Regions from separate parts of the Lysinibacillus sp. IITD104 genome, predicted to be linked through region 3. Evidence: riboswitches for the same ligand, from Rfam matches in the RefSeq annotation. Region 3 holds a riboswitch; each other region holds the start of a gene.
What was found. A riboswitch is a leader RNA that binds a small molecule or an ion and turns the genes downstream of it on or off. The one in region 3 is predicted to bind cobalamin.

Region 1: linked by a shared signal. The riboswitch ahead of V1L66_RS03080 (iron ABC transporter permease) and the one ahead of V1L66_RS12320 (ABC transporter substrate-binding protein) in region 3 are both predicted to bind cobalamin.
Region 2: linked by a shared signal. The riboswitch ahead of cobT (nicotinate-nucleotide--dimethylbenzimidazole phosphoribosyltransferase) and the one ahead of V1L66_RS12320 (ABC transporter substrate-binding protein) in region 3 are both predicted to bind cobalamin.

What each region holds. Positions count from the first base shown of each region.
Region 1 is NZ_JBAHYH020000001.1:599,054-606,634, forward strand. It holds gene V1L66_RS03060 (ATP-binding protein) at 1-659, shown strand, start outside; gene V1L66_RS03065 (response regulator transcription factor) at 637-1,338, shown strand; gene V1L66_RS03070 (YdhK family protein) at 1,379-1,948, opposite strand; gene V1L66_RS03075 (biotin transporter BioY) at 2,053-2,649, opposite strand; cobalamin riboswitch at 2,795-2,983, shown strand; gene V1L66_RS03080 (iron ABC transporter permease) at 3,129-4,175, shown strand; gene V1L66_RS03085 (heme ABC transporter ATP-binding protein) at 4,181-4,966, shown strand; gene dapF (diaminopimelate epimerase) at 5,025-5,882, shown strand; gene V1L66_RS03095 (multidrug efflux SMR transporter) at 5,965-6,279, opposite strand; gene V1L66_RS03100 (multidrug efflux SMR transporter) at 6,279-6,632, opposite strand; gene V1L66_RS03105 (TetR family transcriptional regulator) at 6,707-7,285, opposite strand; gene V1L66_RS03110 (hypothetical protein) at 7,476-7,581, shown strand, end outside.
Region 2 is NZ_JBAHYH020000001.1:3,306,541-3,314,121, reverse strand. It holds gene V1L66_RS16970 (hypothetical protein) at 1-436, shown strand, start outside; gene V1L66_RS16965 (hypothetical protein) at 433-1,695, shown strand; gene V1L66_RS16960 (ABC transporter ATP-binding protein) at 1,735-3,429, shown strand; cobalamin riboswitch at 3,526-3,702, shown strand; gene cobT (nicotinate-nucleotide--dimethylbenzimidazole phosphoribosyltransferase) at 3,794-4,849, shown strand; gene V1L66_RS16950 (trimeric intracellular cation channel family protein) at 4,963-5,568, opposite strand; gene V1L66_RS16945 (methionine gamma-lyase family protein) at 5,909-7,162, shown strand; gene V1L66_RS16940 (MerR family transcriptional regulator) at 7,317-7,581, shown strand, end outside.
Region 3 is NZ_JBAHYH020000001.1:2,423,889-2,431,469, forward strand. It holds gene V1L66_RS12300 (alpha/beta hydrolase) at 1-247, shown strand, start outside; gene V1L66_RS12305 (class I SAM-dependent rRNA methyltransferase) at 309-1,505, shown strand; gene V1L66_RS12310 (S9 family peptidase) at 1,680-3,668, opposite strand; gene V1L66_RS12315 (precorrin-3B methylase) at 3,740-4,417, opposite strand; gene V1L66_RS12320 (ABC transporter substrate-binding protein) at 4,469-5,461, opposite strand; cobalamin riboswitch at 5,624-5,811, opposite strand; gene V1L66_RS12325 (translation factor GTPase family protein) at 5,994-7,581, shown strand, end outside.

The sequences.
Region 1 (7,581 bases), 1.8 Mb from region 3:
GTACACCGCTAACTTTTATTAAAGGCTATACAGACATTCTTGCTAAACGGGATTTAACAGGGCAAGATCGTCAAAAGTATTTAGCTATTATAATAGAAGAAACAAATAGACTTTCTAGATTAATCAAAGATTTATTTGATTTAGCGAAAATGGATGAAAACTCATTTGTAATTGAAAAACATTGCTTACATTTAGAGCCATTTTTTACAAGCATTGAAGAAAAATTAAGTCCCGCTTTTCAAGATAAAGGTATCTATTTAGTTGTACGTTGTGATAATGGCTTAACACTATGTGCAGATGAAGCAAGACTTGAGCAAATTCTGATTAATCTATTAAATAATGCATTAATCTATTGTGCACCAGGAGATATGACTACAGTCACTGTAAAACAAGACAGTGGAATTTTAAGCATCATCGTTGAAGACACAGGGAAAGGAATTCCAAAGAAGGATTTACCGTATATTTTTGATCGGTTTTATCGAGTGGAAAAATCACGTAGTCGTGCTTTAGGTGGATCTGGACTTGGGCTTGCTATTGTTAAGGAGCTAGTACAAGCACATGGGGGAGAAATAAAGGTTAGAAGTGAAATAAATAAAGGGACTACTTTTGAATTATCATTTAAAGGAGTAGAAATGAATGAAAACGATTTTATGCATTGATGATGAACCAAGAATGTTAGATTTATTAACCCTTTATTTGGAACCACTATTTAATTGTAGAGCAATGTCTTCTATACAAGAGGCATTGGATTTTTTAGAAGAAGAGCATGTGGATTTAGTTCTTTTGGATATAATGATGCCAGAGATGGATGGGTGGCAGGTTTGCCAGGAAATTAGGAAGTTTTGGGATGTTCCGATCATTATGCTTACTGCAAAAGGAGAACAAGCTGATATTGTAAAAGGCTTAAACCTTGGTGCTGATGACTACATTTTAAAGCCTTTTGATGAGGAAGAGTTGTTAGCACGAATACATGCTGTATTAAGAAGAACAAAATCTGAAGAAAAAGTAATTAACTTTGAAGGGCTTTGTTTAGATAGAGAGTCCTTTGAAGTATATTTTCAACATAAGGCAATTCCATTAACACCAAAGGAATTTGCCATGCTCGCCCTTTTTTTAGATTATCAAAATAGAGCATTTTCTCGAGAACACCTTATTCATGCCGTTTGGGGATATGATGTAGCGATTGAAGATCGTACCATTGATTCACATGTACGTAATTTACGAGAAAAATTAAGAAAAAGTGGTTTTCCGGCGGATGATTACTTGCAAACAGTTTGGGGCATCGGCTATAAATGGCATAAGTCTGCTAATAGAAAGCAAATGGAGCATAAAAGCTAGAAATTACCTCTACCAGAATTGAAGGTAGAGGTTATTTCTATTATTTTGGGCTAAGCTCTTCTTCTGTTACCCATTTATGATTTGTTACGGCTTCACCATTTGTAGTGGAAGTATAATCAACCATATATACAGTTGTTTGCACAGCCTCGTCAATAAGGACAGTCGCATTTTCCATACCTTCCATATGTGCTGCGTCCGTTTTTATTTCTGTTCCAGGAGCCAGTGGTGCTTCTTGTGGGTCAATTAATTCTTCATGAATTACCCACTTATGCTTTTCTATTCGCTTTCCACCAGATGTAGGCTCATAGGAAATAACATAGGCAGTTGTATTATAGGCACCTACTATTGTTGCTTCGGCCCCTTTCATACCTTCCATATGTCCATCTGTAATTATGGCTGTGCTCCCTACAGGAAATTTCGGATTCTCAGCTTTTTTTAATGTTACGGGTACTTCGCCAGAACTTGAATGATTCATTGTAGAATGATCCATTTTTTCAGCAGCTTCATTAGAAGTGGATGCAGGTTTTGTTTGCTCCTCAGTGCAAGCCGATAAACTAATTAGAGCGACTACTGATAATAGTCCGACTGACCATCTTTTATTGAATTTCATATGATATCCTCCTCACTCTTTGCTCCTAATGTAGCAAATAAATGTGCAGAAACGATGGATATGATCTATGAAAAACATCTGGCACAAATAGGTGAGAAGATATGCTATTGAATGGGCATGATCTTCAATGTTTTTTGTAATCTATAGGCGAAGACACCAGCAAAAATAGCTAAAATAATATCTTTTGGTAGAGGAGGAATCATCCAAAGCCAAGCGAGCTTATATGAAAAATTCTCTGGTGCACTTGCCCAAAGCTTGTATGCAAAAAACATCCAATTTGTTCCTATCAAATAATTTATCGCTGTTGCTACCAAAGCAGCTACGATAAAGCTTTTCTTTGTACCGCTTCGTTCAACAATCAACCCTGCAACAAATGCCGCTAAAATAAATGTAATTATAAACCCAAAGGTTGGGCTTAAAATTTGGCCAATTCCACCACCGAAACGAGCAAAGACAGGAGCTCCTGCCAATCCTACACACATATAAATTGTACAGGCGAGCGCACCTTTTCTACTACCAAGAATAAGTCCTGCTAAAATCGCAAAAAAGGTTTGAAGCGTAATGGGTACACCACCAACTACCATAAAAGGTGCAAAGGACGTGATATTAGCACCCACCATCATTAGCGTTGAAAATAATCCAATATAGGTAATGTCAACAGTTCTTAACTTATGATGACTATGTTGCGTAACGGTTGCCATGAATTTCACCTCGTTTTATAAGTTATTACTGTTAGTGTAAAAAACGAAAGTAGTTGTGTCAACTTTATAATTTAAATAAGTTAACTCAATTGCTTGAAGTAGACTATCTATCTATAAAAATGTATGATAGAATCGTCACAATTTTATAACTTCAAATACTATTGGTGTGATATTTTTGAATATCACTTAAAAGGGAAGTCGGTGGAAGTCCGACGCTGTCCCGCAACTGTAACGAGGAATCCTATAATATGATTTGCCACTGTTTAAGAATGGGAAGGCAATTATAGGATAGTGAATCGAAGCCAGGAGACCTGCCATTTAGTAATACCTGTAATGCCCACGAGGATGCAAGCAATTACGGACAATAGCTGGATATTTTTCTGACTTTGTTTAATCTAGGGTATTTCTATGCGCACTTTCGCATGGGATACCTTTTTTTATTGCTTCATTCATCAATATTCAGTAGGAGATTAAAACAGATGAATAAAAAATTTATGTTATTTTCCTTCGTACTTTTCATGGTTTTAATTGTTTCAATGACCTTTGCTGTAATGGTTGGCTCAGTTTCAGTTACACCGTTATATGTCTGGAAAGTGATTCTCTCTAAAATACCTTTTATACAAAATGCGATTGAGCAAGATTGGAGTCGCTCTCAGGAAATCATCATCTGGCAAATAAGAGCACCTCGTGTTTTGCTAGCTGCTATAGTAGGAGCGGGGTTAGCCATTGCAGGCGCAGCCATTCAGGCACTTGTACGTAATTCCATAGCAGACCCGTATATTCTAGGGATTTCTTCAGGGGCAGCTGTCGGAGCTACTTCTGTGATTATTTTAGGAGCCTTTTCATTTTTAGGTATTTACGCTCTTTCAGTATCCGCATTCCTTGGTTCATTACTTGCCATAGTACTTGTCTTTTTCTTATCACGTGTTGGGGGACGTGTCTCTATTTTCCGCTTGCTATTGGCAGGTATGGCTGTGTCCTTTATCTTAACGGCTATCTCTAATTTTATTTTAATGATGTCAAAGCAAGAAGGAGCCTTAAAGGCTGTTATGTTTTGGATGCTAGGTAGTTTAGCTGGAGCCAAATGGAATAATATTGTGATTCCAGCTTTCGTATTCTTTGTTGTTTTTGGGCTACTGTGGCTACATTATCGCAATTTAAATTTACTATTACTGGGAGAAGAAGCGGCAGTGACATTAGGCGTTAATCTTCAGCAATTCCGTATTCAGTTAATACTACTAGTATCTCTATTAACAGGTGTGCTTGTCGCAGTTAGTGGTTCTATAGGTTTTGTGGGATTGATTATTCCGCATATTGTGCGATTAATTGTGGGCTCAAATTATAAATACGTGATACCTATTAGTGCTTTAATAGGTGGAATATTCTTAGTGTGGGCAGATGCCTTTGCTCGAATCATCATTGCTCCCCAGGAAATGCCAATTGGTATTATTACAGCTTTTTGTGGAGGACCATTTTTCATTTGGCTTCTCCGTCGTAACAACTATTCATTCGGTGAAGGAGATTAATTTCAATGACATTAGAAGCGAAACAAGTATCATTCTCCATTTACGATCAGCGTATACTACATGATGTAAGCATTCAAATAAAAGAAAAGCAATTTGTTGGATTAATAGGTCCTAATGGGAGCGGAAAATCAACATTGTTAAAAAATATGTATCGTCTGCTAAAACCTGAAAGCGGTAAAGTAGTATTAAATGAGCAAGATATATTAAAGCAATCAAGTAAAGCTATTGCGAAAAATTTGGCTGTTGTAAGCCAAGAGACACCCGTATTATTTGATTTCACTGTGCATGATTTAGTCAGTATGGGAAGAACGCCACATAAAAAGCTATTAGAGCTTGATCAAGAGAAAGATTTTCAAATTGTTAAAGATGCTCTTAGGCAAACGGGCATATCGCATTTAGAGAAACGAAGCTTTAGTTCGCTTTCTGGTGGCGAGAAAAAGCGTGTCATGGTTGCAAGAGCACTTGCTCAACAAGCACAGGTATTAATATTAGATGAGCCAACGAATCATTTAGATATTCAACATCAACTTCAACTTATGGATTTAATTCAGACCTTGCATTTAACCGTCGTAGCTGCTTTACATGATTTGAATATTGCTGCTATGTATTGCGATCAAATTTACGTTTTACAGCAAGGGCGAATCGTTTGTCATGGTACACCAGAGGAAGTGCTTACGCCAACAGTGCTGCAAGATGTATTTGGTGTTTTTGCGGATATTCAAACACATCCAATGACAGGGAAGCCGTATCTTACATATGTTCCTGAACAATTCACGAAAAAGTTTAGCTAAATATAGAAAAGCAAGATCTTCTATTAGATACATAAAACATCCTTTAAGGAGTGACTGTATGCAAATAGCTTTTACGAAAATGCATGGTACTGGCAACAGCTATATCTATCTTGATCTTTTCCAATATGATTATAAGGAAGAGATCTTTAGTGAATTGGCTCAAAAAATAGCCAATGTTCATACAGGTATAGGCTCAGATGGGTTAATTATTATCCAGCCATCCAAAACTGCTGACTGTGGTATGCGTATTTTTAATAAAGATGGCTCTGAGGCGACAAATTGCGGTAACGGTCTTCGCTGTGTTGCTAAGTATATCTTTGAGCGTCATATTGTGCGACAAGAGCAGCTTATGATTGAAACGAAATCGGGCATTATGCTGGCACAGGTAGTGGTGCAAGACGATAGCGTAATAGAAGTGATTGTCGATATGGGCAAACCTCTCTTATTGCGCAAAGACATTCCGATGTTAGGAAACCCAAATGAGCTTGTCATCAATGAGATATTTCCTTTACCCCAACAATCTCTTTTGGTAACTGCTTTGTTTTTGGGCAATCCGAATACTGTAGTTTTTGTGAATGCGATCGAGCAAGCACCATTAAGAACATTAGGCGGTATTATAGCAAACGATATGAGATTTCCTCATCGTAGCAACGTTGAATTCGTTGAGGTTGTTCATGCGAAAGCTTTAAAATGTCGAGTTTGGGAACGAGGCACGGGTATAACAGAGGCCTGTGGAACAGGTGCTTGTGCAGCGGTAGTGGCTGCTATATTAAATGGTTTTTGTCAGAAGGGAGAAGAGATAGTAGTCCAACTTAGTGGTGGTGACTTAGTCATACGATGGGCTGACAATGACCATATCTGGATGCGTGGTCCTGCAGAATTTATTGCGGATGGAATTTATGAGTTTTTATCTTAATTACGCCAATACTTTTTCGCAATGCCATATTAAATTAAAGGACGCCACTCTGAAATCGGAGGCGTCCTTTATTGTAGAACCATTAAGATATTGCTTTTAAGCCTGCTACACCTATGATAATCGCTAGGATACTGATAATACGTGATAGATTTTTGGATTCCCCAAAGAAAATGATATTTACAAGTACAGCTCCAACAGTACCAATTCCTACCCAAACAACATAGGCAATACTTAACTGTAAATAGTTGAAGGATGCATATAAAAGGGCAAAGGACACACCAAAACCACCAATATATAAAATTAAATTTCGTAATGTTTTATGCTGACTATAAAAGCGTAAGCCGATTACACCTATAATTTCAGACAATGCAGCTAAGATAATAAACATCCAACCCATTATACATTTGCTCCTTTCGTTTGATCCTGCTCTTTAGCGGAATTATCTGCTAACTTTAGACCAATTACACCTAATACTAAAATAAACATAAACAGTCCTTTAATGGCATTAAACTCACCATCGAAAATGAAAATATCCATTAATGTAGTACCGATTGCACCTGCTCCGGCGAAAATAGCGTAGACTGTTCCAGTAGGTAAGCTTTCACAAGCCTTTGATAAGAAGTGAAAATCTATAGCAATGATTGTCACAATAATTATCCAGTGCCACCATGTGCTTGCTACGTTAAAGCCAAATACCCAAAGCAATTCAAATAAACTTGTTAATACGACGTACATCCATTCTTTTTTCATAATTAAAACCCTTTCTATTAGGCAATTAAATGACTGACATTCAGTCATTTTTAAAGTAAAAGAGAACGTCACTTTTATGGGTGACGTAGGCCAAGTGCATGATATAGGAAGTCGATAAGCTCAAGCTTGAGCAATTTCATTGTTTCATCCTTACTATCATCAAATAAATAAATTTGTTCCGCAGCAGATTCAATTAGACCAATCATCAGTTTAGCAGAACGCGTTGGATCAATAGAATCACGTATCATTCCCTGTTGCTGACCAGATAATAAGAAATGCCTCATCCAGTCATAATAAGGTGCATAAATATTTTCCCATTCTTTTAAATGCTCAGTTTGCGCAATACCTGCATAAATAAGTGCAACGATATCTCCATAATCTTTCGTGATTAAAAAAATCATTTCCACAACCTCTTCAAGTTGTTGTTCAAAAGGCTTATGATTTGAAATACCTTCATCTAAGGTAGCGATAATTCTTTCTACCATATTTTTTGCAATAGCAGGCATAACAGAAAGGCGTGATGGGAAATAAAGATAAAATGTTCCTTGAGCGATCCCAGCAGCTTTAACGATATCTGAAACCTTTGTTTTTTCAATACCTTTTTCTCTGAAAACCTCAATGGCGGCTTGAATGATTTTTTCTTCCTTTGACATGCAATCCCTCACTTTTGCCTTACTTATTTAGTATGTTACAGAATAAGAAAAACAATGTCAATATAAAAATGACTGATAGTCAGTCATTTTTTGTTATTCAATGTTCATTTGAATAGCCAATAACACAATGATGCGAAGGAGTATATTTTCTATATTTCGGGGAATTTTAAGATTGAAAGGATTGATGAACATGAACGAAATTAAGTTTGCACAATTAGACAAGCAGCAACTTGAAAAAATTAATGAACTTGAAGAAAAGATTGGTGTAACATTAGTTGCCTATGATCCTTCCTCCA
Region 2 (7,581 bases), 880 kb from region 3:
CATCCTACTAAAATTGACAAATAGAGCGATGTATATAGTTGGAAAAATCGTAGCAGTTCTTCTTTTTGTTTCAGTTTATCTATTTTTCTTCTATGTAATTTTTTTTATTTTTTATGCAAATAAAATTCCTATTAGCATTTTATTAATTACATTGTTTCAAGTCTTCCTTTCTATTTTCTACAGCATTACCTTTAGCTTTTTCATTTCCTTTTATTTGAAACGTACTGTATATCTACACATTTTACTAATAGTATATTTGGTATTCAGTATTTATTTAAATTCTCCTTATTTTTCTATATGGTTTAATCCTGATTATATACAACATCAAATGACTGATCTGCTATTTAATGTAAAGAGAGGTATTTTTCTAAGTATTGGCATACTATTTATGTTTGGAAATGTGTTGCTATTTAAAAGAAGGGTGAATGACAAATGAGAGATATCTTTTTATTTTGGTCGAAAGTGGTCTTACGAAGTGATTATTTGTTGACTTATTATGCTATCGTCATTCTATTATGTATCTCTCAGTACTTCTTTACAGTCAGTGATGCGCAAGCATTGATTCCTTTATATGGGATTTTCTCAAGTGTATTAACGATTCAAATTATAACTTTGCATCAAAGATATCATGTAGAGAAAATTTTAATGATTTCCCCAATATCAAATGGAAAGCTTTTATTATGGCAATGGGTTTTCAGCTTTATTCTGACCACCCCTGCCATTATGTTATTAGTTGGTTTTGTAAAGTTTGTATATGTAGAGACACCAATATATAAAATTCTACTTATCGTTTTTGTTTTTCAGCTATTTACTATATCCATTCCATTTTTAATGGCAACAATTTTTAAAAATCAAGCCGTGTCTATAATTTTAATTGTCATCATTTATTTTTTACTAATGTTAATGCATGGTTATAGACTAGAATCGATTCAATATATAGCTCCTACTCTTAACTTTATGTATCCAGATTTCATTCATTATTTAAATGTTATAGGTGTTTTATCCATTTGTTTGTGTTCTATATCGTGCGCGATTTTATTCAGCAGGAGGGCCAAAAATAAAACGGAAAAGAGGGTTGCTGGAATTATGACCAGTATGATGCTTTTCGTTCTATTAAGCTTACATTTTTATAATGGATATAAAGAAGAGGAGCTGTTAAATAAACCTTATCAAAATTATCAATATAACGGGCTAACTGTCCAATATAAAGGTGTGAGTATAGAAAAAGTGGAGAATTATGCGAATGTTTATAAAGACATTACTCAAATAATGGAGAGCTTCGGTGTCCACAACATTCCGTATCACACGCTGAAAATAACGAGAGTTTTTAGCCTTCCAGATAACAATAGTTTAGAAAATATTATTAGTAGCTCTGGCGACATCATTGAAATACGCCCGTATTCTAATAAATTTTTTGAATTTAACTATGGCTATAATATTACGGAAGACATGATAAATACATTAATGGGCGAACAGTGGGAAACCAAGGAACAAACTAATTGCTATGAGGTTTTAAAAAGAACGATCGAGCAAAAGGTTATATACACCAACAAAAGCATGCTCTTTAGTGAGGCGAAAAAGAAGTCAGTAGAAAACTTGCTCATTAGTAATGAAAAAGATCCGTATATGGAAAAGTTTCTACATATATTACAGGAAGAGCCGAAAAATGCTTATCTGTATATCAAAAGGTTATAAGAAAACCTTAACTAAATCAGGGAGATAGAGTATTATTTCATGAAAATATTAGGTGAGGTATTTAAGTATACAAAGCCATACAAAGCAAAATTATTTCAAGTAAATATTTTGATGGGTATTTCAATGATTTTAAGTATAGTACACCCCCTTTTATTTGGTAAATTTATTGATTCTATAACAGTAAAAGATCTCAATTCAGCATTCCTCATTATAGTGTTTATGGCTTTTTTGTTTCTGTTTAATTTATTTTTTAAAGTAATCCAAAAATATTATTTAACGAAATTTGCCTGCTATCTACAAATGGATATTAAATTAAAGATAATAAAAAGAATTATGGCTATGGACATGGATGAGTATCAATTAAAAGCAAAAGGTGAACTGATGAATAAAATAGAAAATGATACAAAGGCATTTTCTGAAGTAGTATCAGAGTTTTTAAATATTGTTGTAGACTTTATCAGTATAATAATTGTGTTAATAATATTGATCAATCTAAATTTTATTTTAGCTAGTATTTTATTCATAGCTTGTCCTTTAGCACTTATCATTTTTAAATATTATGGAAAAAAAATAAGGATGATGGATACTGCCATCAAAAAAGATTTAGATTCTTATTTAACCTATCTGGGAGAATTACTGTCATCATTTAAATTATTTAAGATATTTAATAATGAGATAAACGCCATAGATAACTATCAAAAGAAAATTACCTTATTATACAAAAATACTCTTGATAAAATGCGTTTAAGCATAAAATCAGGATCAATAATAGAATTAATAAACTTTACAAGTTATTTGATTATCCTTATTATAGGTGCCTACTTTATTTATAAAGGAAGCCTCACGTTAGGAGTATTAATAGCATTCACAACCTATGCCAATAACTTTAGTCAGTCATTTTTAAGATTTTCCCAACTAAATTCATTTTTACAAGAAGCAATTGTGTCTGTAAATAGAGTGAAAAACTTAATGGAAGACAATAAATATCAGCTAAGGAAATTAGAAGTACCAGACTATGTAAATTCATCGCATCATTTTAATAAAGATAAAATAGTATTACGGAATGTAAGCTTTACCTATACTAATGCATTTTCTCCTGTTTTAGAAAATATAAATTTCCAAATACCTTTGAAGAAAATTGTATTGATTAAGGGAGAAAGCGGATCAGGTAAATCGACATTATTGAATATATTATCAGGTTTATACATTAATTATCAGGGTGAAATATTTCTATCCAATCAGAATATTAGATATATTCCTATTGATGTTTATAGAAAAAGGGTATGTTTGGTAACGCAAGAGCATTTTATAATGACAGGGACAATAAGGGAAAATTTGTTATTAGCAAAGCCGGATGCAACAGACGAAGAATTAATTCAAATTTGTAAAATGGTTAACATTTATTCATATATAGAAACGTTAGACTATAAATTTGAAACGCTTATAGGGCATAATGGGCTTGAATTATCTACTGGGCAACAGCAAAGACTTTCAATAGCAAGATCGCTTCTAAGAGATGCGGATATCTATTTGTTTGACGAGATTACTTCTGCGCTTGATAAAGACAACCAAATAAATATAGAATCATTACTTTTATATTTAAATAAAGAAAAACAAAAGACTGTTATATTGGTTACTCATCACCCTGTTTTAATAAATGAAGCAGATAAAATATTTGAAGTTGATAGGAATCAGGTGAACGAGAGGGATTCATTTGTTGTGACAGGTTCTTGATAAGCCTATATTGTTAGAATAGGTGGTGGTACTAAGTTAACACTCAAAAAATTTTTATCTATTGACACTAAAAAAGTTGTAAAGTAGATTTAACATAATTACATAAAAGCAATAGGTGCCCACTAGGGAGAATAGGGAATAAAGTGAAAAGCTTTAGCGGACCCGCCACTGTATAAGGAAGTTTCATAGTGTATGCCACTAGCGAATTGCTGGGAAGGTACTATGAGATGTTGAACTTGAGCCAGGAGACCTGCCTATTTGCTTTAGAAGATATAGATGATGGAAAAGTCTGTAGTTTATTTGTTATGACAATAAACTACAGACTTTTTATTTTGTCTTAATGAGAACGAGAGGAGAAATAATTATGCCATTATTACAAGACACGATTGAAAACATTCAAGGGGTTGATATGAAAGGTATGGAGCAAGCTAGAAAGCGGATTGATGCGCTTTGTAAGCCCCCAGGTAGCTTGGGTAAACTAGAATCACTTGCCGTACAGCTCTCTGGTGTAACAGGACAATTATATCCGACGGTTGACAAAAAGGTGATGATTGTTTGTGCTGCAGATCATGGTGTATGTGAGGAAGGTGTAACCACGAATCCGCAAGATGTTACAGTCTTTCAAACATTAAATTTTCCTAAGGGGGGGACAGGCGTTTGTGCGATTGCGGGCATTACCAATGCAAAGGTGGTCACAGTAGATGTTGGGGTAAAAGCAGATATTCCACTTGATGCTGGTGTCATTATTCATAAAATCAAATACGGTACAGATAACATGGCACAAGGTCCAGCTATGTCCAAACAAGAAGCCATTCAATCGATAGAAGTAGGAATCCGTGTGGCCACTGAGGAAATCATACAAGGTGCTGATGTACTAGGTACAGGGGAAATGGGTATTGGCAATACAACACCAAGTGCTGCGATATTAGCTGTTCTGACTGGATGTGACCCTATAGAAGTAACAGGGTTTGGGGCAGGAGTTGGCCAAGGAGGCATTGCCTATAAAGCGGCGATTATTGAAAAAGCAATTACCTTAAATAAGCCTAATCCAAAAGATGCTATTGATGTTCTGGCTAAGGTAGGAGGATTAGAGATAGGGGCGATGACAGGTATTATTCTTGGGGCTGCAGTTCATCGTAAACCAGTGGTTATTGATGGATTTATTTCGACTATAGCTGCCCTCATTGCTTATAAGCTCGAACCAAAAGTAATCGATTATATTATTCCTTCCCATGCTTCAGAGGAGCCAGGGGCAAAAATTGCCGCTGCATTACTAGGTATTGAACCGATGTTGCACATGAATATGCGTTTAGGCGAAGGTTCTGGAGCAGCCTTAGCCTTTCCTATTTTAGATGCAGCTTGTTCAATGATGAAAAACATGGTGACATTAGAAGAAGCAATGCAGTTGTTAAAAAGATAAGCTAAGTTAATGTCTTCTTCAATCATATAAGGAATGAAACTCATAAAAGATTATTATTAGCCAAAAAATAAAACAGCCAATGACTTAATTTTTGGTCATTGGCTGAATAGTATTTATGCACGATTTAACTTACGTAATGGCAAGCGCCACTTCATCGTATAGGAAAGAATACGTAACGCAGTAATTACCGCGAATAAAATATAAAGGAAAATGTCCCCTGTAAAAACCTCGAAGCCGATTAGTAGTCCAGCAAGAGCTGCCCAAACACCATAAACTTCATCACGGAGAACTAATGGTTTTCTTCTAGCTAATAAATCACGTACAATGCCACCACCTGAACCTGTTAACACAGCAGCTACAACCACAGCACTAACAGGCATATCCAGCTTGACAGCATAAAGTGCGCCTTGAATAGCGAACGCTGATAAGCCAATCGCATCTGTGAAGTTACCCCAACGATGCCAATGTTGAATCAGATGATGCGGAAAAATAAAAAATATCGTAATCGCAGCCAGCGCAATTTGAAACATCATATCCTGTCCCCATAGGGTTGTGACAGGTAGCCCGATGAGTAAATTTCGAATGGCTCCTCCACCAAAAGCAGTGACAATACCAAGTATATATACACCAAATAAATCGTATTCTTCTTCCATGGCAATAATTGCCCCAGAAATAGCAAAGGCAATTGTTCCTATGATACTAAAAACCTCCCAAGCCATCCCTTTCACCCCTTCTATCAATAAATAAACTTTTTTAAAGTTAAAAGACTATTTTACGTAACAGAATCTATGAATTTAATAGCCAAAATCGGTCATTAAATACGCTTCTCGAAATAAGTCCGCACATTAGCTTAGCGTAAAATGCTCTTAGAAACAATAGGCAAGTTTTACAGGTGCACATACAAATTGATAAAATGTGATTAAAATAAAGAAAACATTCGTCAAAAGCGTTCATATACCAGTAGTTGGTTAGGTAATTCTAGAGTGATTGAAGTCAATTTAGATAGTCAATAAATGTTACTGATTGAAATGCGAGACATTGTGAAATGGAGAAGAAAGAATGACGTTTACATCAAATTTATCAATACAAACGCTGTCGTTAGCGACAAAAATTGAGGAGCAAGTTCGGCCTTATCATGCCAAGGTAGAAGAAATGGCGTTTTATAATCAGCAGAAGGTGCTAGCAGCGTTCGGAAAGCATCAAGTAAGTGATTATCATTTACATCCATCAAACGGCTATGGCTATGATGATGAGGGACGGGATAATCTAGAGCGTGTTTATGCAGAAGTATTTGGTGCAGAGGCAGCAATAGTTCGACCACAAATTATTTCAGGCACACATGCAATCACGCTTAGTCTATTCGGTGTTTTGCGTCCTGGTGATGAGCTGCTTTATATTTCTGGTCAGCCGTATGATACATTACAATCCATTGTCGATGGTGGTGATAAAGATACAGGTTCACTGAAGGATTATAAAATCGGTTATCAACATGTGGATTTGCTAGATAATCAGGCCATTGATTGGGCAGGTGTTGAAGCAGCCATTACAGCACAAACCAAAATGATTGCGATTCAACGTTCGAAAGGCTATGCAACACGTCCATCCTTTACAATTGAAGAAATTGCTACTATGTGTGCAAAGGTACGTAAATTGGCTCCAGAAGCTGTTATTTTTGTAGATAACTGCTATGGCGAGTTCGTAGAGGCACAGGAACCTACAGAGGTCGGTGCTGATTTAATGGCAGGCTCGCTCATTAAAAATCCTGGCGGAGGCTTGGCTAAAATTGGGGGCTATATTGCTGGCCGAGCAGATCTAGTGGAGAAATGTGCCTATCGCATGACTTCTCCAGGTATTGGTGCCGAAGCGGGAGCCACATTAAATACACTAGGTGACTTTTATCAAGGGTTTTTCCTGGCACCACATGTAGTATCGCAAGCATTAAAAGGTGCAATTTTTACAGCTGCAATGTTAGAGGAAATCGGTATGAGCACTTCTCCGAGCTATCATGCGAAGCGTACAGATTTAATTCAATCAGTATCTTTCCAAACAGCACAGCAAATGATAGCCTTTTGTCGTGAAATACAAGCGAACTCACCGATAAATGCCCATTATGCTCCTGAACCAGCCTATATGCCAGGCTATGAAGATGATGTCATCATGGCGGCTGGAACATTTATTCAAGGGTCCAGCATTGAGCTGACAGCGGATGGCCCAATACGACCACCCTATACAGCCTTTATTCAGGGCGGACTAACATATGAACACGTTAAATTTGCTATTTGCAGTGCGGTTCAAGCTATTCAAAAATCATAATAAGACAATAGATAAAGCCTAAATATGAATAGTTTTTTACAATTTTCACTCGGATTGAAAAAAATAGTACCAACCATGTTAGGTTACCTTACATGGTTGGTTGACAGTAAAAAAATTTCGTTATATGATAAGCGGGTATTGGAGGAGGACTTAAATGAGTCGTGAAATTAGACGAACTATGCCGTTATTATCGATGAGTATTGTGATGCAATTAACAGAGCTTTCGGCAAGACAAATTCGTTATTATGAAGAACACCATTTAATTGAGCCGCACCGAACAGAAGGCAATCGACGTATGTTTTCACTAAATGATGTCGATACATTGCTTGAGGTTAAAGACTACTTAGAACAGGGTATGAATATGGCGAAGATTAAAAAAATATTTGCTAAAAAGAAAAATCCTGTTGCTACAACTGATG
Region 3 (7,581 bases):
CAATCCGCTTGTATCCCCCCTTCAGCTAGAGGATGTCCGTAAAATGCCAAAAACGCTCATTTTAGCCGCAGAGGCAGATGTTCTCTTTGATGAGGGTCTAAGTTATGCACAAAAGTTATCGGCTGCAGGTGTGACAGTCGAACATATCACAATGCCAGGATTAATCCATAGCTATTTCAGTAAAATGAATTATTTTGAAGACGCAACGATTGAAACCGTGACAAAAATTGCGCAATTCCTGAAATAAGTTTGGCTATCCCGCTCAAACAGTGCGATAATAGAGCAAAACGTTTTTAAAGGATGACACTATGACACAAACAATGGCACTACAAATACAACAGCCCTTTTCTGATCAATTAAAAAAGGGCTACCCACTTATTTCAAAGGATGCGGTTGATGCACGACGTTTACCTGCTGAGCAAGGAACACTCCTCAGGCTCATGGATCATCATAACCGTTTTATTGGAACAGGTTACTACGGCATCCAAAACAAAGGGATTGGCTGGGTGCTAACGACCGATGCGAATGAAACAATTGATAAAGCTTTTTTTATAAAAAAATTCAAAAAAGCCATCGACAATCGTGCTGCATTTTTTAGCAATGAAAACACAACAGCCTTTCGTGTTTTTAATGGTGAAGGAGATGGCATCGGCGGTCTTACGATTGATTTTTTTAACAGCTACTACATGGTAAGCTGGTATAGTGAGGGCATTTACTCATTTAAAGAAGTGGTGTATGAGGCGCTTGCTGAGACAGTAGACTACCAAGCGATTTATGAGAAAAAACGCTTTGATAGCAAAGGACAATATATCGAGCAAGATGATTTTGTAATGGGCACGCCAGGAGAATTTCCTATTATGGTGAAGGAAAATGGTATGACCTATGCGGTGCATTTAAACGATGGCGCCATGACAGGGATTTTCCTCGATCAACGTGAGGTACGATTGGCTATTCGAGAGCGTTATGCCAACAACACAGACATGCTGAATACGTTTTCCTATACAGGAGCATTTTCTGTGGCAGCCGCTCTAGGAGGAGCCATCAAGACAACGAGTGTAGATGTGGCAAAGCGTAGTTTAGCCAAAACGATTGAGCAATTTAGTGTCAATCATATTGATTATGAGGCACAGGATATAAAAGTCATGGATGTCTTCCATTATTTTAAATATGCACAGCGCCATGCTTTACAGTTTGACCTTGTCGTATTAGACCCACCTAGCTTTGCACGTACGAAGCAAATGACCTTTTCAACGGCAAAGGACTACCCTAAATTACTAAAGGACACGATTGCCATTACCGCTAAAAACGGCATCATTGTGGCTTCCACAAATAATGCCAGCTTTGGCATGAAAAAGTTCAAAGGCTTTATTGACCAAGCCTTTAAAGAGACTCGTACACGCTATAAAATTGTCGAGGAATACGGTTTACCGAAGGATTTCCGTGTACCACGTGAATACCCTGAATTTAATTATCTGAAGGTCGTGTTCATCCAGAAAATCGACTAACCAATCGAGAATCACACCAAGGTGTGATTCTTTTTATGTAAGGAAAAGTTGATTCTACCTAAGGAGGTTCGGTACCTCTACAATAAAGGTTCCAAAAGATTGAAACGTTATAAACAAACAGAGCCTTTCTATTAAAAGTAGCCTAAGAAGATGTTCTCTTCTTAGGCCACCCGATTATAGATATTTCACAAACCAATCACGGATATATTCAAGTCGATTAATTCGTAATGTAGGCTTTCCACTTCTTGAAAGTTCATGATTCGCCTCAGGGAAACGCACGAATTTTGTTTGTTTTTTACGATATTTTAAGGCGATAAACAATTGCTCTGCCTGCTCAATTGGACAACGATAGTCTTTTTCACCATGTAAAATCAATAATGGTGTCTCCACTTTGTCTACATACTTCAGTGGCGAATGATGCCATAGCTTCTCTATATCATCGAGTCCTGCTTGAATTTGCCAGTCTGTAAAATAATAGCCGATATCACTGACACCAGCAAAGCTAATCCAGTTCGAAATGGAGCGCTGCGTCACAGCTGCTTTAAAGCGATTTGTATGGCCCACAATCCAGTTGGTCATAAAACCACCGTAGCTTCCACCAGTTACACCTAGACGATCTTGATCAATAAAATCATAGTGCTCCAGAGCGTAGTCTACCGCTGCCATTAAGTCCGCATAATCATTACCACCATAATCGCCACGTACTGCATCCACAAATTTTTGGCCATAGCCATGACTACCACGCGGATTAGTATAAAGCACTGCAAAGCCTTGTGCAGCAAGGATTTGGAATTCATTAAAGTAGGTATTGCCATACATTGCATGCGGACCACCATGGATTTCAAGAATGAGAGGATATTTCTTCCCTGCTTCATAGCCAACTGGCCTCATAATCCAGCCATTGACCTTCCAGCCTTCTGCACCTTCAAATTCGATACTCTCGGGAACAGCTAATGTTTTGGTTTTTAAAAAATCTTCATTAATGGACGTCAACTGTTCTTTGTCACCTGTTTTTAGGTTCACATAAAACAGATCGCCTGGATTGGTCGTTGTGCTAATAGCCGCAATAGCCTGATCATTTTGCGCATCAAGTGAGAAGCCATAGACATATTGATCATCATGGATAGCTGGGTAAATTTCGCCATCTACATTTCCGTAATAAATCGCCGCATTGCCGTGATCTGTGACTTGGAAGTAGAAGCTATGATTATCATTCATCCATTGCACACGTGGTGACGCTACACCTTGCAGGAAATCACCGATGACATAATCACCAACAGGCGCATCAAATTCACTTGTTACACAGTTTAGTAGTTTTTGCTCCATGTCATAAATCCAAAGCTTTGCTTGTGTGGCATTTTCAAATTCACGTTCTCCACCTACAAAAGAAAGATAGCGACTATTCGGAGACCAAGCTGTTTGGTAATAAGCACCCGAACCTTCTGTTAGCTTGTGACTCTGCTTAGATTCTAACTCCAATAAATAGATATCCACATTAAATGAGAAATCTAAATCCTCCGCTTTATCTGCTAAGTACGTAAGGTATTTGCCATCTGGCGACCAAGTACCCAGATGGCAGTACTCTTTGCCTTCTGTCACTTGTTCTAGCTCTCCTGATGCCACATTGACAATGGCAATATGGGTAAACTGCTCCATATCAATAAATCCACCAGCATCCGATTTGTGTTTCATTTTCTCGATTTCTAGTGGCTTTAGTTCTTTATCCTTTTTCTTCTCATCCTCCGCTTTATCTAGGATGGTTTCATCTTTCCCTAGCACGACTGAAAAAGCAATTTTCTTGCCACATGGTGACCAGACAGGGGAGGTCGCTCCATTTTTACAATGTGTCACCTGTTTTGCCTCTCCACCTGCTTTCGAAAGAACATAAATTTGCGACTTACCTGTTCTCGTTGACAAAAATGCAATTTGACTGCCATCTGGTGACCAAACAGGGGAACTCGTTCTATCTTCACCAAATGTCCATTGCTGTGGTGTTTTGTCCTTCAAGTTTATGTAAAACAAATTCGATATATAGTCGTTTTTCTTCTCGTCCATACGAGTCTCTACATAAACTACCTCTGTCCCATCTGGTGAAAGCTGTGGATCTGCTACTGATTTTAAGTGATAAAGATCTTCTGGTTGAATCCCTTGTTTCGATGTCATGTTCTTGCTCCTTTGTATTGTAATATTCTGTGCCTTACTACAATACTTCGACACCCTAAGTAATATTCCTGCTATTTAATCGAATTTTTTACTAGTTCCCAATATTCTGCGGACTTTGTTCTGCGGTAAAATTTATAGAAGGGTTCATTTGGGCGAGCATGCTCCTTATAAAGGTTTATCAGGTGCAGTAAAACATCTTCAATTTGTGTGACGTCTACCCTCTTAGCGAATAAATTGCCAGCCTGTGCCTTTGCTCCCATCGGTACTGCCCCTAAATAGACATCAAAGCTTTCTTGTTGGTAAACGAGCCCAATATCATCATAGACTGCATTGTAGCAAGCTGATGCACAGCCATTAATATTGACTCGGACTCTTGCAGGTACCGTCATCCCCACCATGGCATGATAGAGCTGTTCGGTTATCGGGGCAGCCTCCATTTTCTCACCATCACAAAAATCACAGGCCCTCATGGCAATGATAGGACCTGAGGGCACCACATAAAGACCCGCTTCCTGTAAGGCTTGTATCGCTTCTGACGCATCACTTATTGGAATGGATACGAGAATACTGTAGGAGGCCGAATACTTTATCGCACCCTTTTCGCCTGCAATTTCGGCTATTTTTTGAAATTGCGCAGGCGTATAATGCTTATTAATAATGCCAGGGCTGACTGCAAGACGTGTGAATTCACCATGACGGTTTAATGTTTCAAATGTTTGATCTGGTACATTTTTTTGAAATGCGTTCATTCTTATCGCTCCTTATGAAAAAGGAGCTAGCAAAACGCTAGCTCGAATGGATTAAAAGTTTTCAGGATAGAAGCCCTTTGCTAAAATTTCAATCGCCTCTGCCGCACGAACCCCTTCAGATGCTGCTGAAAGTGGCAGGATAACAAAACGCTCATTTTTAACAGCTTCCATCTCCTTCAATGCTGGATCATTTTTTAAGAATTGGATCTTTTGTTCTGCCGTTGTTTCACCGTAATCAATTACGACAACTACCTCTGGATTGCGGTCCACTGCATCTTCCTTCGACACAGTTGTCCAGCCTGATTCCACATCACCAAAGATATTTTGTCCACCCGCGATTGTCACTAGCTCATTCATAAAGTTTTGACCCGCTGTAAATACATCCTTTTCACCGCTATCAAACACAAGAATCCGTAATTTTTCGCTATCTTTTGGTAATTTAGCTTGTACTGCCTCTACATCTTTCGTCATCTGCTCAATTAAAGCTTCACCACGATCCTCAATACGGAAAATCTTCGCGATATTACGAATATCGGTAAAAATATCCTCTAATGTTGGCTTTGTCATGTTGGAAGCCGTATGTAAATACGTATGGATACCTAATTCTTCAAGCTCTTCTGGTGTGCCAACACCCTTTTCCCCGAAGCCACTTTTCCAGCCCGCATATAGGAAATCTGCCTCGGCATCGATGACTTGCTCCTTCGTTGGGTATTGATCGGAAAGAACAGGGACCTTATCGTATGCCTCTTGCAGTGGTTCATAGATTTTATCATCTAAGTAAGCTGTCCCTACCATAGAATCCTCTAAACCAAGTGCTAACATAATTTCTGTCACATGTTGATTTAAGCTAATCGCTTTTGTTGGTGCTTCCGTATATGTTTGAGTTGTGTCATTATTTTCAATGGTTACTGCTGCTGCCGCCTCAGATGGCTCAACCTTTTCACCTTGTGCAGCTGATTCCGTTTTGTCCTTTGCGTTACAAGCCCCTAAAACAGCGACCAAGGCAATGATCATCATCAGCCATATACTTTTCCATTTCTTCATGTCCTTTTCTCCTTTGCTGTTAAAATATAGAAAGAAATCAGAGACTTCTTTACTACTAAGGTAGTTGGAAGGGCATAAAAAAACCCTCTTGTCGCCAAGAGAGTAGCATAGTGAAATAACGGTATCATTACCTATATCACTATCCCCATCCTCGTGGTTCTTAGTCAAAAAATACATATTGGCAGGTATCCTGGCTTAGGTTCATCATCTATACGCCTTCCCATAGTTTCACTACAGTGGCATGCTGTATAGACTCCCCATTTACAGTTGCGGGACAGCATCGGAATTGCACCGATTTCCCTTTTAAGCAAATGACAAATGCCATTTGCACCAATACGTTCTATAATGTTCAATACTATTGATAGACTAGCAGAAGAAAATTTGTCGCGCAATCAGTAGTATGATGGTAAAAGTATAATCATCATTATATTAGCACTATTTCGACATAAAGACGAACTATTTTACAAGAAATAAAGGAGCTAGTATTCTGTTACAATAAAAAGATAGCAATCTATAGAAACGAGGATTTCCTATGTACAAAACAATCGGTGTACTTGCGCACGTGGATGCAGGAAAAACGACCTTCTCTGAGCAAGTACTTTTTCATACAAATAGTATTCAAGCACGGGGGCGTGTTGATCATCAGGATACCTTTCTTGATCATCATGAGCTAGAGCGCAGACGAGGCATTACGATATTTGCCGAGCAAGGGCGCATGAATATTGGCGATGATACATACACATTGATTGATACGCCAGGGCATGTCGATTTCTCCCCTGAGATGGAGCGTGCTATTCGTGTGATGGATTATGCCATTATTATCATTAGCGCTGTCGAAGGGATACAAGGCCATACAGAAACAGTGTGGCAACTTTTACGTCAATACCATGTCCCTACCTTCTTCTTTATCAATAAAATGGATCGTGAGGGTGCCAATATGGAGGCTGTCATCAGACAGCTTCGCAAAGATTGCTCTCAGCATGTATTGTTCATCGATGAGCCACTGCGAGCAGACTATGTATCAAATAATATTATGGAATGGCTGGCGGAGCGCGATGAAAAATTGCTTGATGCCTTTCTAAATGAGTCATTGGAGCATGAACAGTGTCTTGCTCAATTAAAGGAAATGATTAAAAATGAAGGTGCCTTCCCTTGCTTTGCTGGCTCGGCCTTAAAGGATGAGGGCATTCAGGAATTTCTTGACCAGCTCCCGCTGTTAACGGCTTCCCATTTTGACAAGGATGCCCCGTTTGAGGGCGAGGTTTTTAAGATTCGTCATGATGGGCACCAGCGTTTAACCTTTATGAAGGCAACCAAGGGCTCGTTGCATGTACGAGATGAATTTTCATTTGACGAAGTAACAGAAAAAGTGACCGAAATTCGCCTTTATAACGGCAGTCGCTTTGAGACCGTTCAACAGGTAGAGGCAGGAGAAATTTTCGCTGTCAAAGGACTGAGCCAGGCAAACATTGGGGATCGAATCGGTACAACGATGCTATCACAGCCCTATGAGCTTGTCCCAACCTTACAGGCAAAGGTTCAATATGAGGGTGATCAACATATCAAGGAAGTGCTACAGATTTTCCGTTTACTCGAAGCAGAAGAACCGTCCTTGCGTGTGGTCTGGCAGGAAAAATTTCAGGAAATCCATGTGCATATTATGGGTGCCATTCAATTGGAGGTCCTGACAGAGGTATTAATGACGCGTTTTTCAATAGCTGTCTCCTTTGGTGAGCCGCAAATTTTATATATGGAAACCATTGCGACAACCGTAACGGGCTATGGTCATTTCGAGCCCCTCAAGCATTATGCAGAAGTTCATTTATTAATGGAGCCAAATCCACGTGGAACAGGTAATACCTTCAGCAATGCCTGTCATGCCGATCATTTATCCATAGGCAATCAGCGCCTTGTTGAAAAGCACCTGTTTGAGCGTGACCATCATGGGCTACTGACAGGCTTCCCTGTAACAGATATTCATTTTACACTTCTAACAGGTCGCGGGCACAACGAGCATACATCAGGGGGAGATTTCCGTGAAGCCAGTTTCCGTGCTCTGCGCCAGGGGCTGGAGCAGGCACAAAATGTACTACTAGAACCCTATTATCGCTTTAAAATGA